4 regions of the Glutamicibacter sp. HZAU genome follow, and region 2 is predicted to be linked to each of the others. Evidence: riboswitches for the same ligand, from Rfam matches in the RefSeq annotation. Region 2 holds a riboswitch; each other region holds the start of a gene.
What was found. Region 2 has a riboswitch for thiamine pyrophosphate ahead of EKH49_RS13565 (ECF transporter S component). Riboswitches for the same ligand answer to the same signal wherever they lie in the genome.
Positions count from the first base shown of each region.

Region 1: another riboswitch for thiamine pyrophosphate. It lies ahead of thiO (glycine oxidase ThiO); the one in region 2 lies ahead of EKH49_RS13565 (ECF transporter S component).
Region 3: another riboswitch for thiamine pyrophosphate. It lies ahead of thiM (hydroxyethylthiazole kinase); the one in region 2 lies ahead of EKH49_RS13565 (ECF transporter S component).
Region 4: another riboswitch for thiamine pyrophosphate. It lies ahead of thiC (phosphomethylpyrimidine synthase ThiC); the one in region 2 lies ahead of EKH49_RS13565 (ECF transporter S component).

Region 1 is NZ_SCKZ01000003.1:27,051-30,674, reverse strand. It holds gene EKH49_RS04895 (thiazole synthase) at 1-756, opposite strand, end outside; gene thiS (sulfur carrier protein ThiS) at 759-1,004, opposite strand; gene thiO (glycine oxidase ThiO) at 1,001-2,140, opposite strand; TPP riboswitch at 2,126-2,230, opposite strand; gene EKH49_RS04880 (GNAT family N-acetyltransferase) at 2,310-3,269, shown strand; gene EKH49_RS04875 (mechanosensitive ion channel) at 3,351-3,624, opposite strand, start outside.
Region 2 is NZ_SCKZ01000008.1:114,231-117,854, reverse strand. It holds gene EKH49_RS13570 (ATP-binding cassette domain-containing protein) at 1-1,294, opposite strand, end outside; gene EKH49_RS13565 (ECF transporter S component) at 1,291-1,947, opposite strand; TPP riboswitch at 1,962-2,082, opposite strand; gene EKH49_RS13560 (DUF4235 domain-containing protein) at 2,158-2,409, shown strand; gene mnhG (monovalent cation/H(+) antiporter subunit G) at 2,470-2,871, opposite strand; gene EKH49_RS13550 (monovalent cation/H+ antiporter complex subunit F) at 2,871-3,137, opposite strand; gene EKH49_RS13545 (Na+/H+ antiporter subunit E) at 3,140-3,624, opposite strand, start outside.
Region 3 is NZ_SCKZ01000006.1:205,457-209,080, forward strand. It holds gene EKH49_RS10710 (hypothetical protein) at 1-1,356, shown strand, start outside; gene EKH49_RS10715 (GntR family transcriptional regulator) at 1,353-1,721, shown strand; TPP riboswitch at 1,756-1,850, shown strand; gene thiM (hydroxyethylthiazole kinase) at 1,840-2,634, shown strand; gene thiE (thiamine phosphate synthase) at 2,627-3,268, shown strand; gene thiD (bifunctional hydroxymethylpyrimidine kinase/phosphomethylpyrimidine kinase) at 3,265-3,624, shown strand, end outside.
Region 4 is NZ_SCKZ01000007.1:90,467-94,090, forward strand. It holds gene EKH49_RS12360 (DEAD/DEAH box helicase) at 1-151, shown strand, start outside; gene thiC (phosphomethylpyrimidine synthase ThiC) at 242-1,984, opposite strand; TPP riboswitch at 1,981-2,088, opposite strand; tRNA gene EKH49_RS12370 (tRNA-Thr) at 2,365-2,436, opposite strand; tRNA gene EKH49_RS12375 (tRNA-Thr) at 2,967-3,038, shown strand; tRNA gene EKH49_RS12380 (tRNA-Met) at 3,086-3,162, shown strand; gene EKH49_RS12385 (GTP pyrophosphokinase) at 3,255-3,624, opposite strand, start outside.

The DNA.
Region 1 (3,624 bases), on a different contig from region 2:
GCGGCGCGGGATCCGGCCCGCGAGCCGTGCGGCGCGTCCGGCACGCACCGCATCCTTCATAGCCATCGCCATCAGCGGCGCGTTGTGCGCCCGGGTCACCGCGCTGGCCAGCAGCACGGCATCGCAGCCGAGCTCCATGGCCAGGGCGGCGTCAGAGGCGGTGCCGACTCCGGCGTCCAGGATGACCGGCACCTGGGCGCGGGAGACGATGGTGGAAATATTGTGCGGGTTCAAGATGCCCAGGCCGGAACCGATTGGTGCTCCGGCTGGCATGACGGCCGCAACACCGGCATCCTGGAGGCGCTGGGCAAGGGCAGGATCATCATTGGTGTATGCAAAGACCTGGAACCCGTCGGCCACCAGCTGTTCGGTGGCAGCGTGCAGTTCCAGTGGATCGGGCAGCAGCGTGTGCTCGTCCGCAATCACTTCGAGCTTGATCCAGTTCGTTTCCAGCGCTTCGCGGGCCAGGTGCGCGGTGAGGATCGCGTCGCGGGCGGTGAAGCATCCAGCGGTATTCGGCAGCGCAATCACGTTGTTGCGCTGCAGCAAGTCATACACGTTGGACTCGCCTGCCGCCGAAAAGTGTCGGATGGCCACGGTAGTCAGTTCGGTTCCAGAGGCCTGCAATGCGCTTTCCAGGGTGGTCAGCGAACTCGCTCCCCCGGTGCCGAGGATCAAGCGCGAAGACAAGGTGCGTCCTGCAACCTGGAATGGATCGCTGTTGATGTCCAGTTCAGTGATGTTTTGCGTGTCCACGCCTAGCCTCCCTGGGCTGCGGTAACGAGTTCGATGCTGTGCCCTTCGGCCAGCGTGTAGCTGTTCCAGGCGCTGCGCGGGATGACAGTGCCATTGACCGCGGCGGCTATTCCAAGCTTGCTGCCGTCCACGGCCGCCGAGTTGCTATCCAGATCCTTGCCGATCTGCATGCTGATGAATTCGCGAAGGGTGATTCCTTCGTCCAGGTTCAGTTCCCGGGAATTGAACTTAATGCCAATGCTTTTCATGGATGCTGCTCCGTTCGGTGGGTGGTCCGGGTTGCTGTGGCGAAGCGGTGTGGATTCACAGCCTGATGCAAGGGGTGCGTTCCATTTCCGTGAATAAGGTCAGCGGCGAGTGTTGCGCCCAGCGGAGCCAGCAGCACTCCGTGCCGGGAGTATCCGGTGCTAAGCACCAGGCCCGGGTCAATGCGCCCCAGCAGCGGACGGTCATCAGGTGTGGCGGGACGGGCCCGGGCAGTTGCCTCGTTCAGCGTGCAGTCGCTGATGCCGGGGATGAGCTTTCGTGCATTGTCCAGCAGTAGGTGCATGGCTCCGATGTTCACTGCAGGCTGGCGGTCTTCCCGGACGCTGGCTCCAAGCACGAGGCTGCCGTCCTTTCTCGGCACGAGATACACCGGCTCCCGGTGCACGATGCCGCGGATGGTCCGGGTGATCAATGGCGGACCGGCTGGCCCCTGGATCCGGAGAATATCTCCGTAAACGGGGCGCACCGGCACCCGGTCCAGGCCGTCAATGGTGCCCAGTCCGGTGGCCACGATGGTTTGATCCGCTTCGAGGATCTTGCCCGATGCGGTGCGTACCGCGTTGGTTCGGCTCCCGTCGCCCACCAGCGCCTGCGCCCGCTCCTCGATCAGGCGGCCACGCAGGTGATCAAGCAGGATTTTGACGACTGACCGTGGGTCGACTTGGTGGTCATCTTGGCATAGGACTGCGCCTGCTATATTCGCGGCCAAGGCTGGTTCGAGTTTGCGGGCTTGGCTGGGCAAGAGCTTTTCCGCTGACAGGCCGAGGGAAGCTTGCAGTTCGGCCAGCTCATGCAGGGCTTCGCGGTCAGCCGGTTCGGCCGCGACGACGAGGGTTGAGTTCTGCAGGTAGTCCGGGCGTTGCCCGGTCACGGATTCGATGCGCTCAATGAACTTTGGATAGGCGGCATTCGAGGCGGCAAGCAGCTCGTGAAGGGGGCCATGGCCCCAGACCGTTTCAGCTGCCGGGGCCAGCATTCCGGCTGCCGCGTAGCTTGCACCTTGGCCTGGTGCTGGATCGATGAGGGTGGCAGTATGTCCCCGTGATTCCAGTTCGAACGCAACAGACAGGCCGATGATTCCGGCGCCAACAATATTCACATGCACGAGAGCACGCATCCTTCCTACGGCGGCATGACCCGCATCAGGTGTAGCGGTCGGCTCGGTGCCCTCTCAGCCTGGTCGATTCAGGCTCCCGCGGAGTACTGCGATTATAGGCATGATCCAGCTCATAAAGTCGAACTGGAGCAACCGCAGCTCCGTCATCTTCTGTGATGTACTAGTTGACATGGCATCTCATGACTTCCCCCGCGTGCTTCCCCAGGGATCTGCGTTGTCCAACACGATCATTTCGTTGGAGCAGGAGCTCTTGGAAACCAGCCAGCGCCATAGCCGAAGGCAATTGGAACGGTACTTGCATCCGCAGTTCTCCGAAGTGGGCGCCAGCGGCCGTGTCTACGATCGCGAGTCGATCATTGCCCAGCTGGCCCAGGAGCCGGAACGGGATTCCGGATCTCGGGAAGTCGGAAGCCCCGTGGCAATCCAGGTTGCCGATCAAGCGGTGCTTCTGCGCTGGAGGTTGCCCTCGGCATCCGCCAGCGAGCGCAGTTCGCTGTGGATCCATGAGCAGGATCGCTGGCAGCTGCTGTTCCATCAGGGCACGCCCGCTGCGCGGCAGCTTTCTTTTGCAGAACCGAACAAGGGCGCATCAGTCGACGACGATTTCTCAGTTCGCAGGCTGCGCCAATCGGATGCCGAAGCCGTTTTCGAAGCCTTTTCCTCCAATGCCGATATGGATCGCCAAGGAGATGCCGACACTCCGGAAAAGGCCGCATCATACGTGCGTGCCCTGATGGAGGCCGGCGAACGGCAGCAGGCTTTGGCCGTCGCCTATCGGGACCGGCTGGTCGGTTTGGTCTGCGGTACTGTCGATCCAGCCAATCAGAACGCATGGGTTTGGTATTGGATGAACCAGGACTACCGCGGGAGGTCTCTGGCCACTCGCGCAGTGGCTACTTTGGTGAACCACCTGTTTGGCGAGCTCGGTTTGTACCGTTTGGAACTAGGTCTTCGGGCGAATAATCCTGGATCGAAGCGTGTAGCCGAAAGCAACGGGTTCCTGCGCGAGGGTGTCGAGCGCGGTAAGTTCCTGGTTGCTGGAGAACGCATTGACGTGTACGCCTACGCGCGGTTGCGGACTGATCAGGTCCCGGATGTAGTGCCGTTGCCGTGGAGCACGCAGCCGTAGCTTGGCGGGCAACAAAAAGTCGCGGAATCCGTTTTCGGGTTCCGCGACTTCTTATCTGTCCCTCAGGTTTAGTGATATTGGCTAGATGCCTGGAGTTGATGCCGGCGGCGTCGAATCCGGGCCGTCGGTGGCCTGATTGGCCTCGATCTTTTTCAGCGTGCGAGCCGCAGCATCGCGGCCACCAAGTCCAAAGGCCAGCGCCGCGGCCAATGCCGCGCCAATGACGATTGCACCGAAGGCCATATTGATGATCGAATCAGCGATACCCATGTACTTCAAGCCCATTGCCACGAACAACGCAATTGCCGTGTAGCGGATGATCTTTGAAGCGGTGGTGTCGCCCAAGAAGCGGCCA
Region 2 (3,624 bases):
CTCCGCCGGAGAGCGTGAACGGATTCGCCTCAGCCAAATGCGCCAACCCCAAGCGTTCAAGCAACGCATCGACGCGCGCCTGGACCTGGGCCGGGTCGTACTTCGGCGCGTTGGCGCTGCTCGCCTGCGCACGGCTGGGTGCGAAAGCCAGCTCTTCGCGGACGCTCTGCGTCACGAACTGGTGTTCGGGCTCCTGGAAGACCGAGCCGATCCGCCCGATCAGTGCACCGGCTTTCCAGGCAAACGGGGAACTGCCCAGGCCGTCAGCCAGTTGCGCGGTGGCCGTCAGCTCGCCGCCGGCCGGGGACAGCAAACCGCCCAGGGCCAGGGCCAGCGTCGATTTGCCGGCGCCGTTCTCGCCGAGAATCACCGTCGCGGTGCCCGCCTGCACTTCCATATCCACCGCCTGGGTATGCGGCGCGGTAGCCGTGCGGGCGCAAACCAGCTGCCGCGCTTCCAGCAGCATAGCTCCGGCAAGGTTCTCGGCCGGTGCCACCTGCGGAACATATCCGGGAACCCATAGCCCGGCGGCAGCCAGCTCCTGGCGCACGGGTTCTTCGGTGTACAGCTGACGCGGATCCAGGTCGTGCGCGACTCCCCCGCCCGGTTCCAGCACGATAACCCGGTCCATATGCTCTGCCCAGGCTTCGAGCCGATGCTCGACCACAACCAGCGTGGCACCGGATAGCTTCGCGGCGTTCAGCACCGCATCGCGCAACGGCCCGATGCTCTGCGGGTCCACGTTGGCGGTCGGTTCATCGAGCAGCATGAGGCCGGGTTCCATGGCCAGGATGCCAGCCAGGGCCAAGCGCTGCTTCTGCCCGCCGGAGAGCTGCTGGGTGCGGTGGTCGAAGGACAGCGCGCCCAATCCGACCGCGTCCAGCACTTCGGGGATCTGCTGGCGGATCACGCCCGGATCCATCCCGAGGTTCTCCGCTCCGAAGGCCACATCATCGGCGACCCTGCTTTGCACGACCTGGGTTTCCGGGTCCTGCTGCATCAAGCCCACCGGGTGGCTCCGGCTGAACGCATCGTTGCCATCAATCAGCAGCTGGCCGGCAAGCTGCTGATCCTCATCGGCTTCCAGCAGCCCGGCCATTGCATGCAGCAACGTCGACTTGCCAGCACCGGATGGACCGAGCAGCAGCACCTTTTCACCGGCGTGGATCTGCAGATCCAGCCCCGAGATGGCAGGTTCCTGCCGCTCCGAGTGCTGCCAGCCGAAACCAGTTGCGGTGATTGACGCTCCGCGCTGGGTCAGCGAGGCGGCATCGGAATTGGCAACTGAACTCATTTTGCGGTTTCCAGGTGTGCACGCCGGCTCGCCAGTGCGCTCAGGGCACCGGTCTTCGCCAGTCCGCGCGTGGCCAGCCAGGACAGCAGCCCGGCGATGACCAGACCGGAAACACCGGTGGCGATCACGTGGAAGATCTTCATCCCGGCGGTGTACTCGACGTAGTAGGCCAGGATGTATGCCTCAGTAATGCCGGCGAACAGGCCGGAGAACAGGCCTGCCAGAAGTGCCACGCCCAGGTTCCACTTGCGGTAGCGGAATGCCGCGAAGACCAGCTCCGCGCCCAGGCCTTGGACCAGGCCGGAGATCAGCACGGTCAACCCATAGTGCGAGCCGAGCAGCGCTTCAACCACGGCGGCCAGCAGCTCGCAGTAGATCGCGGCGCCAGGCTTGCGGATGATCAATGCGCCGAGCACCGCGGGGAACAGCCACATGCCGGTGAGCAGCGCGGTGGCTGGAGGGAAAGCCGCGAAGGCCAGCGAAAACAGGCCATAGCCGGCACTCCATGCCCAGAAAATGACTCCTGAAGCCACGGCGATCACCGATGCCACGACGATATCGACGACACGCCAGCCGGTACGATGCTTCGAAATTGTTTCGTTCACTGTTGGTCCTCCTATGGAAAGGAGGGGGGATGCACGGAATGAGGGCATGCTGCGCCTATCCGCATCCGAGATGCTCGACTTCCTTCGCCGGTACTAGCCGGGGCAGGTTCGAGGGTCTGCGATCCATCGCACTCTCAGCGTCCTGCGACTTCGTAGAAGTCTGACGCTCCCCTGTCGGAATAATTACTGCTCCCCCACCATACCGCAGGTATGCTGGGCAGAGGAACGATGTGTCACGAGCTTGATCGCGAGGAAAAAATGGATAAAGTGCAGAAACTTGTCACTACCGGAATCACCGTTGGCGCGGGCATGCTCGGTGGCAAGCTGGTTGATTTCATTTGGTTGAAGGCAACCGGCAGCAAAGCGCCACGCAAGGGCACCGAGGAAGCGGCTGAAGCGTCCTTCCGCCGCGCATTGGGCTTCGCGATCGTCTCGGCCCTGGTGGCAGCGATCATGCAGACCGTGGCCGACCGCAGCGCCAACAAGGTTGTTGCCAAGTTCACCAAATAGGCTTCGGCGGCAAGCCGAGAGCGGGAGCAGTTCAGCTGAACTGCCCCCGCTCTTTTCGCATTACTTGTCCTCTGGCGCTTCGGCCTTGGACATCGGTGTTGCTCCGGTGGGCGGTGCGCCATTGACCCTGTTGACCACAAGGCTGAGCTCATCGGAGAACAGGGTTTCCTTGGCCGCGTGCTTGGTGCGGTAGCCGGAACGGCCGATCATGTGGGCGGAAACCGGCGCTGTCAGCAGCTGCATGCCCCAAGCCAACGCGAGGACCGGGATCACCGCCCAGCTGCGCAGGTAGATGGCCAACCCGGCGAAGATCAGCAGGAAGCCGAGCACCTGCGGCTTGGTGGCCGCGTGCATGCGGGTGAGCATGTCCGGGAAGGTGAGCAAGCCGATGCCTGCGATCAAGGACATCAGGCAGCCGAGGATCAGCAGGATGGCGACGAGGATATCGAGGAAGAGTTCCATTAGGCATTCCTCTGATCCGAGACGAAGCGTGAGACGGTCACCGAGCCGATGAAGCCGAGCATGCACGCGGCAACCACGAACAGCAGGTAGTCGGTGTGCTTGTGCAGCACCATCTCCAGGCACAGGGCGGCGGAGATGATCAGCAGCATCACGTCCAAGGCAAGCACCCGGTCAAGGATTGACGGACCCTTGGCAACCCGGATCAGGCAGGCGATGGCACCCAGCCCGAGCATGATGCCGCAGATCCAGATGACGATATCCAGCATGTTTACCCCTTCCTCGCAGCGAAGTCCGGTCCGCATTCGCTCTTGATCGCCTCGTACTCGTCACGGCTGCCGATGGCCATGATCAGCCGGCGTTCGATGTCCCGGATAGCTGCCCGTGCCGTCTCCACATCCTCCGGCGACTGGATGTCGATGTAGTGCAGGTACAGGGTCGACGAGCTGCGGTCCACGTCGATCACGAAGGATCCCGGGATCAGCGTGAGCACGTGGCCCACGGTCATCACGATCAGGTCCGAGCCGGTGCGCAGCGGGACGGCGATGATCGCGCTGCGGGTGCTCTTCCCGCGGGCCACTGCCAGCCAGGCCACGTGGACGCTGGCCGCGACAACCTGACCGAGGAACCAGATGAACAGCTTCACGCAGTACCAGAGGTTGATCCGGCCCGAAAGGACCACCGGCGGCAGCGGGAACAGGTTCACGATCACCAGCGCAATGACCGCCCCGAAGATCATGTTCGCCAGCGAGAAGT
Region 3 (3,624 bases), on a different contig from region 2:
CAGACGTGGCGCATTCCCATGAACGGGACCGATTCGAGTTCGGTTTTCGCTGCAGCTCTCTCGCCGGGAATCTGGATTCTTCTCGTTTACCTCATTGGCTTGTTCACCTGGCTCAAGGAACTCCAGCCGGTGCGCACCGCCTCACTGGAGGCGCGCACCCTGGCGACGCCGTTCCCGAAGTCCCTGGGGATTTTCGTCGCGCTGTTGCTGCTGGCCGCGGTGGGATTGCTGTGGCCTGCCTCCCGCGTCGAAGGGAGCGTTGGCATCCCAGAGTCGGAAACCACTATGTTCGATTCTGATGGCAGCTACTCCTACACCTCTGCGGGCCCAACCGATGGCCTGCTGCCCGGAAACCAAATGCTCCCGGTCTTCATCGTGGCTCTGGCAGGTATCGTCGTGGCCGCCGGGGTGATTGCAGCAGTGATCCTGAACCGGCGCCCCTTGGCCGGCATCACCGCCGAAGACAACCATGCCTTGCGCACGGTATGGCTCAACCGGTTGCTGCGCAATACCGGTATCGTGCTGCTGGCATTTTGCGTATCGGTGGCCAATTACTCGCAAGGCTATTCAACCGGTGGACCGTACGAGTTATTGAACTATGGCGCCCTTGCGGTGGCTCTTACGCTGTTCTTCTGGGGTCCGCGCACCACATTCTCGGCCCACTCCACCACCAGGGAACGGACCGCCTTCTCGCGCTTGCGAGATCAGCTCTTCGCATTGCAATACACCACGGCTACCCTTGCATTGCTCGCCGTTGCCATCGGCTGGTCATTCCTGCCCGTGGATGAGGAATTCCGGATGCCGACCAATGAACGAACTACGTGGATCCTGGTGCTCTTTGCCGGTGCGGCATTGCTCTACATCGTGCTCAATACGCTGTATCTGGGCTACGCCAGCAAGGTGGCTCGGCAGGCGAGTGCAGCACCAAAGCATCATGCACCCCTGCCCTTGTGGTCCTACATCGCCGCTGGCTTGCTGGTTGCCATCTGCGCTTACCTGCTATTGAATCCACCGCTGGAGACGCTTTGGGGGTTCGCTCCTCCGAACCGGGGACTAGTCATCGGGCTGTTGCTGCTGCTTGCGGCGGCGCATATGGGCTTCATCTGGTCCTGCCGCCGGGCGACTATTCCCTGGGCCGTCTCGCCAGCTGAAGAAATCTGGTATCGGCGGGTTCTGGAGCTGCGGTCGATGCGCGTTGCCACCAGCGCTGTGCTTGCCATGCTGCTGATTGGCTACGGCTTCCCTGCAGGCCTGGGGCTGTTTGCACTTCTGGTCTTCGTTGTCCCAGCGGTGATTTTCCTGGAGCGTCCTGGTACCGCGATGGTGCGTGCACAGCAGCCGACAGCAGCATCATGAGCACGCAAATCAGTGTCGACCTCGCGGCGGCCACTGCACCCTACGAGCAGATCCGCTTGCAGATCGCCTCGCTGATCACCCTGGGAGAATTGCCCGCAGACAGCAAGCTGCCCACCGTGCGCGCACTGGCCACCGACCTCGGCGTTGCTGCCGGAACGGTAGCGCGCGCCTACAAGGAACTGGAAGCCGAAGGTCTGATCACCTCCCGGCGGCGGGCCGGCACAGTGGTCAACGAACGGCTTCGGCCGGTGGATGCCAGCGAAGACCTGCTGGCCGCGGTGGATCACCTCTGGGCGCTGGCAGCCGCCCAGCAGGTCGATGCGGCCACGCTCAAGGCCTTGGTGGCGCGGCGCGAGCGTAAGTAACTTGTCCTTGGAACCGCTTGTGCGTACGCTCTATGGCAGTGACACGGGGTGTCGGAACAACCGACTGAGATGAGACCCGTTGAACCTGATCTAGTTCACGCTAGCGGAGGGATGTCGCATGGCTTTGCATGCAGTTGCCCAAGAATACCGGCAACAATCACCTTTGGTTTTCTGCCTGACCAACACCGTCGTAGCAAATTTCACCGCCAATGTCCTGCTGGCATCCGGCGCGTCCCCGGCCATGACGGATCTGCCCGGAGAGGCCGGCCCCTTCGCAAAGGCGGCTTCCGCCGTCTTGGTGAATCTGGGAACTCCGAGCACCGAGCAGCTGGCCGCCATGGAAGAAGCCGTGCAATCGGCGAGCGCAGCAGGCACCCCGTGGATCCTTGATCCGGTAGCGGTCGGCGCCCTGCCGGTGCGCACGGATTTTGCACGGCACATTGCCAGGCAACGCCCGGCCCTGATTCGCGGCAACGCCTCGGAAATCCTGGCCCTGGCCGGACGGCAATCGGCTTCACGCGGTGTAGATGCCTTGGATGACGTCTCTGCGGCCTTGGCGGCTGGACGCGAGCTGGCCCAGCAGCATGACTGCGTGGTGGCCATTTCCGGCCAGTCCGATGCCATCATCGATGCCACGCGGACAGTCCTGGTGCACACCAACGGCATCGGCTTGACGCGGATCACCGGCGGCGGCTGCGCGTTGGGCGCGTTCTGCGCCGGCATGATTGCGGTCCACGATGACCCGTTCGAGGCCGCCATCGCGGCCCACGGCTTCTACGGGCTGGCCGCTGAAAAGGCCCTGGAAAACAGCACAGGTCCGGGCAGCTTCGCCGTCGCATTCATTGATGCGCTGTCCGCAACCGATCCAGAAGAACTTAAGACTTTGAAGCACGAGGAACTGAACCATGCATGATTACGGAGCCTACCTGGTAGCCAATACTGCCAGTTGCACCCCGCGCAGCACCCTGGAAGTGATCGAAGGCGCCGTCGCCGGAGGAATCCAGTGGATCCAGCTGCGCGCCAAGGATGAAACCGCCCGGGAATTCTTCGAGCTGGCCTGCGCGGCCGCCAAGCTCACCGAGGGCAAGGCCCAGTTGCTGATCAATGACCGCATCGACGTCTACCTCGCGGCGCGGGCTGCCGGTGCAGCCGTGAACGGCATCCATATCGGGCAGAAGGATGTGCCGGTGCAGTTGGCCCGGCAGATCATCGGCGAAGGCGTCATCGGACTGAGCGCTTCCAGCGATGAGCAACTGTCCCAGGCGAACAAGGACGCCGCGGTCATCGACTATCTCGGTGTGGGGGCCGTCCGCGCCACCCCGACGAAGAAGGACCATCCCACTCCCCTGGGCCTCAACGGCTTTGCGCGTGCCACGACGTTGGCCTCGCTGCCCTGCGTGGCAATCGGCGCCATTACCCACGAGGACGCGGCAGCCATCCGTGCCGGCGGCGGAGCGGGCATGGCAGTGGTCCGCGCCATCTGCAATGCAGAGGATCCGCAGCAGGCCAGCGCGCAGCTCGTTTCGGCATGGGAGGCCGCCAAATGAACATCTTGTCCATTGCAGGATCCGATCCTTCCGGTGGCGCCGGAATCCAGGCGGATCTGAAGGCCATTGCCGCCAACGGCGGCTACGGAATGTGCGTGATCACCGCCTTGACCGCGCAGAACACCCATGGGGTGTCCGGGGTGCAGGCGATCAGCGGCGATTTCGTCCTCGCCCAGCTTGAAGCCATCAGCGCGGATATCCGCATCGATGCAATCAAGATCGGGATGCTCGCCAACGCCGAGGTGATCCGCGCAGTCACCGGCTGGCTGGACACCGTGGATGCTCCGGTAGTCCTGGACCCGGTCATGGTGGCCACCAGCGGGGACCGCCTGCTGGATGGCGAAGCGGCGCTCGAT
Region 4 (3,624 bases), on a different contig from region 2:
TGGCAGCCGTGGCGGCTACGGTGGTGGACGTGGCGGCCGTGGTGGATTCGGTGGCGGACGCAATGGCGGACGTGGCGGATTCGGCGGCGGACGCGGCGGCAAGGACCGCTACAGCGATTCGAACCGCAGCGGTGGACGTCGCGACTACTAAGCCTGCAGCGCACAGCTGAATAGCACTGGATAACGCCCTTGGGGCAAGCCGAAAGCTTGCCCCAAGGGCGTTTTCGCATGCCCGGGCTAATTACTCGGCAGGGGTCCCGACGGGGATCTCGTCCCCGAGATAGACCGTGCCCCCGCTTTCCAGGAACTGCCTGCTTTTCTGCGCCATCCCGGCCAATGCCGCCTGCGCCTCGGCCGAGCCGTATTCGTCGCGGATATCCTGGGAAATGCGCATGGAGCAGAATTTCGGCCCGCACATGGAACAGAAGTGGGCAGTCTTCGCAGGCTCGGCCGGCAGCGTCTCGTCATGGAATTCCTGCGCGGTGACCGGATCGAGGGACAACGCGAACTGGTCATTCCAGCGGAATTCGAAGCGAGCCTTGCTCAGCGCATCATCCCGTGCCGTGGCACCCGGATGCCCCTTGGCCAGATCTGCCGCGTGCGCCGCGATCTTGTAGGTGATCACCCCGGTCTTCACGTCATCCCGGTTGGGCAGCCCCAGATGCTCCTTGGGGGTGACATAGCAGAGCATCGCGGTACCGTAGCGGGCAATCTCCGTGGCGCCGATGGCGCTGGTGATGTGGTCGTAGCCCGGCGCGATATCGGTAACCAGCGGGCCCAGGGTGTAGAACGGGGCCCCGTCGCACAATTCCTGCTGGCGCTCCACATTCTCGCGCACCAGATGGAAGGGGATATGCCCCGGTCCCTCGACCATCACCTGCACATCATAGTGCCAGGCGCGCTTGGTCAGCTCGGCCAGCGTGTCCAGCTCGGCGAATTGCGCTGCGTCGTTCGCATCCGCGATGGAGCCCGGGCGCAGCCCGTCGCCCAGCGAGAAGGCCACGTCGTACTGCGCGAAGATCTCGCACAGCTCATCGAAGTGGGTGTAGAGGAAATTCTCCTGGTGGTGCGCCAGGCACCAGCCGGCCATGATGGACCCGCCGCGCGAAACCATGCCGGTCACCCGGTTGGCGGTCAGCGGGATGTAGCGCAGCAGCACGCCGGCGTGGATGGTCATGTAGTCCACGCCCTGCTCGCACTGCTCGATGACCGTGTCGCGGAAGATCTCCCAGGTCAGCTTGTTGGCTTCGCCATTGACCTTCTCCAGCGCTTGGTAGATCGGCACGGTGCCGATGGGCACGGGGGAGTTGCGGATGATCCATTCTCGGGTGGTGTGGATGTCATCTCCGGTGGACAGGTCCATCACCGTGTCGGCGCCCCATTTGGCGGCCCACTGGAGCTTGGAGACCTCTTCTGCGATGGAGCTGGTCACCGCCGAGTTGCCGATATTCGCATTGATCTTGACCAGGAACGCCTTGCCGATGATCATCGGCTCGGATTCCGGATGGTTGATGTTCGCCGGGATGATGGCTCGTCCGGCCGCGAGCTCGCTGCGCACCAGCTCGACATCGCATTCCTCGCGCAGTGCCACATAGCGCATTTCCGGGGTGATTATCCCGGCGCGCGCATAGTGCATTTGCGTCACGCGGGCTCCGCCAAGGGCCCGCAGCGGAGGGGCTGAACGTCCAGCCCATTCCGCGCTGGCCGTGCCGCGGCGGACCGCCGAGCGCCCGTCGTCGTGCAGATTGCGCTCGCGGCCTGCATAAGCCTCCACATCCCCGCGCTCCAGGATCCATTGCTCGCGGAAGGGCGGCAAGCCCTGGGTCGGTTCGCTTCCCGGTCCGCTGGTCCGATACACGGACAGCGGCTCGTTGGGCTTTCCATTGGGAGAGTCTGCCAGATGGATCTGCGTGACGGGAACAGAAATTCCCGCAGATTCGCGGTAGGCAAGGGTGTGGGCAGGGTGCTGTTCAAATTGTTCCACTGGGGAAACTCACTTCCTTCGCCGGCATTACCCGGACAGGTTCAACGGTCGCGGACGGCGATAGCCCGATCTCAGCCCTTGCCAGGGCACCCGTGTGGTCGCGAACAACTTAGCACGCTTGGGAGGAGGAAACGCAAATCCAGTGGTCAGAACGGTGACATCAATTCAGGATGCGGGCAATGGCCCGGCGGCAGGAGCTAGCTTGTACAAGCGATCAGCCTCTTGCAGCGCGAATCGGGAATCTGGGGAAGATGGCGTGGCAGAAAGCTGGCGAAGCAGCGCGGGCGAAGGCTGAGGGGATGGCCGCGCCATGGGGCACTAAGAGCGGCAGATAAACGAAAAGAGAAGCAATCTGGAATCAGATTGCTTCTCTCATTGCGAGCCCCCTGCCGGAATCGATCCGGCGACCTCGTTCTTACCAAGAACGCGCTCTACCACTGAGCTAAGGGGGCAACAGGTAAATACTTTACACAGGTTTTCGAGGTTTGCAAAATCCCCCGGGGATTTGTTGCTGACGTCACAATATTCCTAATCAAGACGGAAATGGGAGTCGGGTTGCCTAGGTGAATTCCGTGCGCGTGAGAGCTTGCTTCATGCCTCCTGGATTACTTTCGCGGCGCGTTGTGGCGACTCCGCGCACCGGATGCCAGATGTCCTTCCAGGCAATCCATAATCCCAGGGTCGAGGGACTGGGGGAGTTGAGCCTCCTGTGTTTTACGGGGGAGATCTGTGGTTCTGCCACGAGGGAAAGTGTCGCGGGATTTTATCCTGCGCGTCTGGGCGAATCCGTGATTGACCACAAGGGACACCTCAGTGAGAATCGTCACCCGAGCACCTTTTGTCCCAGTCTTCGTCCTTGAAGATCTAGGGTGAGTGGCTAATCTCAATTTGACTAGTAGTTTTATGGAAATTTCGGGGTGTTTTCCAGGTTGGTTTACCGATTTTTCTTTGCCGGGAAATGCGTGTAGAGTATTTACTCGTTGCCCCCTTAGCTCAGTGGTAGAGCGCGTTCTTGGTAAGAACGAGGTCGCCGGATCGATTCCGGCAGGGGGCTCTGAGTGAGAAGCTTTCTTGGCTTCTACTGGATTGTTTCTCACTTGTGGCGGCGTAGCTCAGCTGGTTAGAGCGCACGACTCATAATCGTGAGGTCCCGGGATCGAGTCCCGGCGCCGCTACCAAATCAAAGATCCTCGGCTTCGGCTGAGGATCTTTTTTGGTTTCCGGCTTCGAAGCGGTCTTCAGGGACCCGTCGTTTCAAAGCCAATAACGCTTAGTTGTCCGCACCCTTTTCAGGGCTCCTTGTGCTGGCTTGCTGTGCCAGCGAGAGCAGTCCCTGGAAGGCCTTCGTATCGAAATTCGTCTCTTGTCCTGCTGCATCATTGGCATCATGGCCGTGTACTTCGGTATGCAAGCGTTGCATTTGCATATCGAGTTTCGTTGCAACAGCTGCCGCATCGGCGAGCTCCTGTACTAGATGTTCTGGAACCGCCCCCTCGTACTTGTAGAAAATTTTATGCTCCAGGCTTGCCCAGAAATCCTGGGCGATCGTGCGGATTTGCAACTCCACTACAACGTCGACAGGGCCGTCGGATAAGAAGACCGGAATCTGCACAATCGCATGGACACTTTTATAGCCGCTT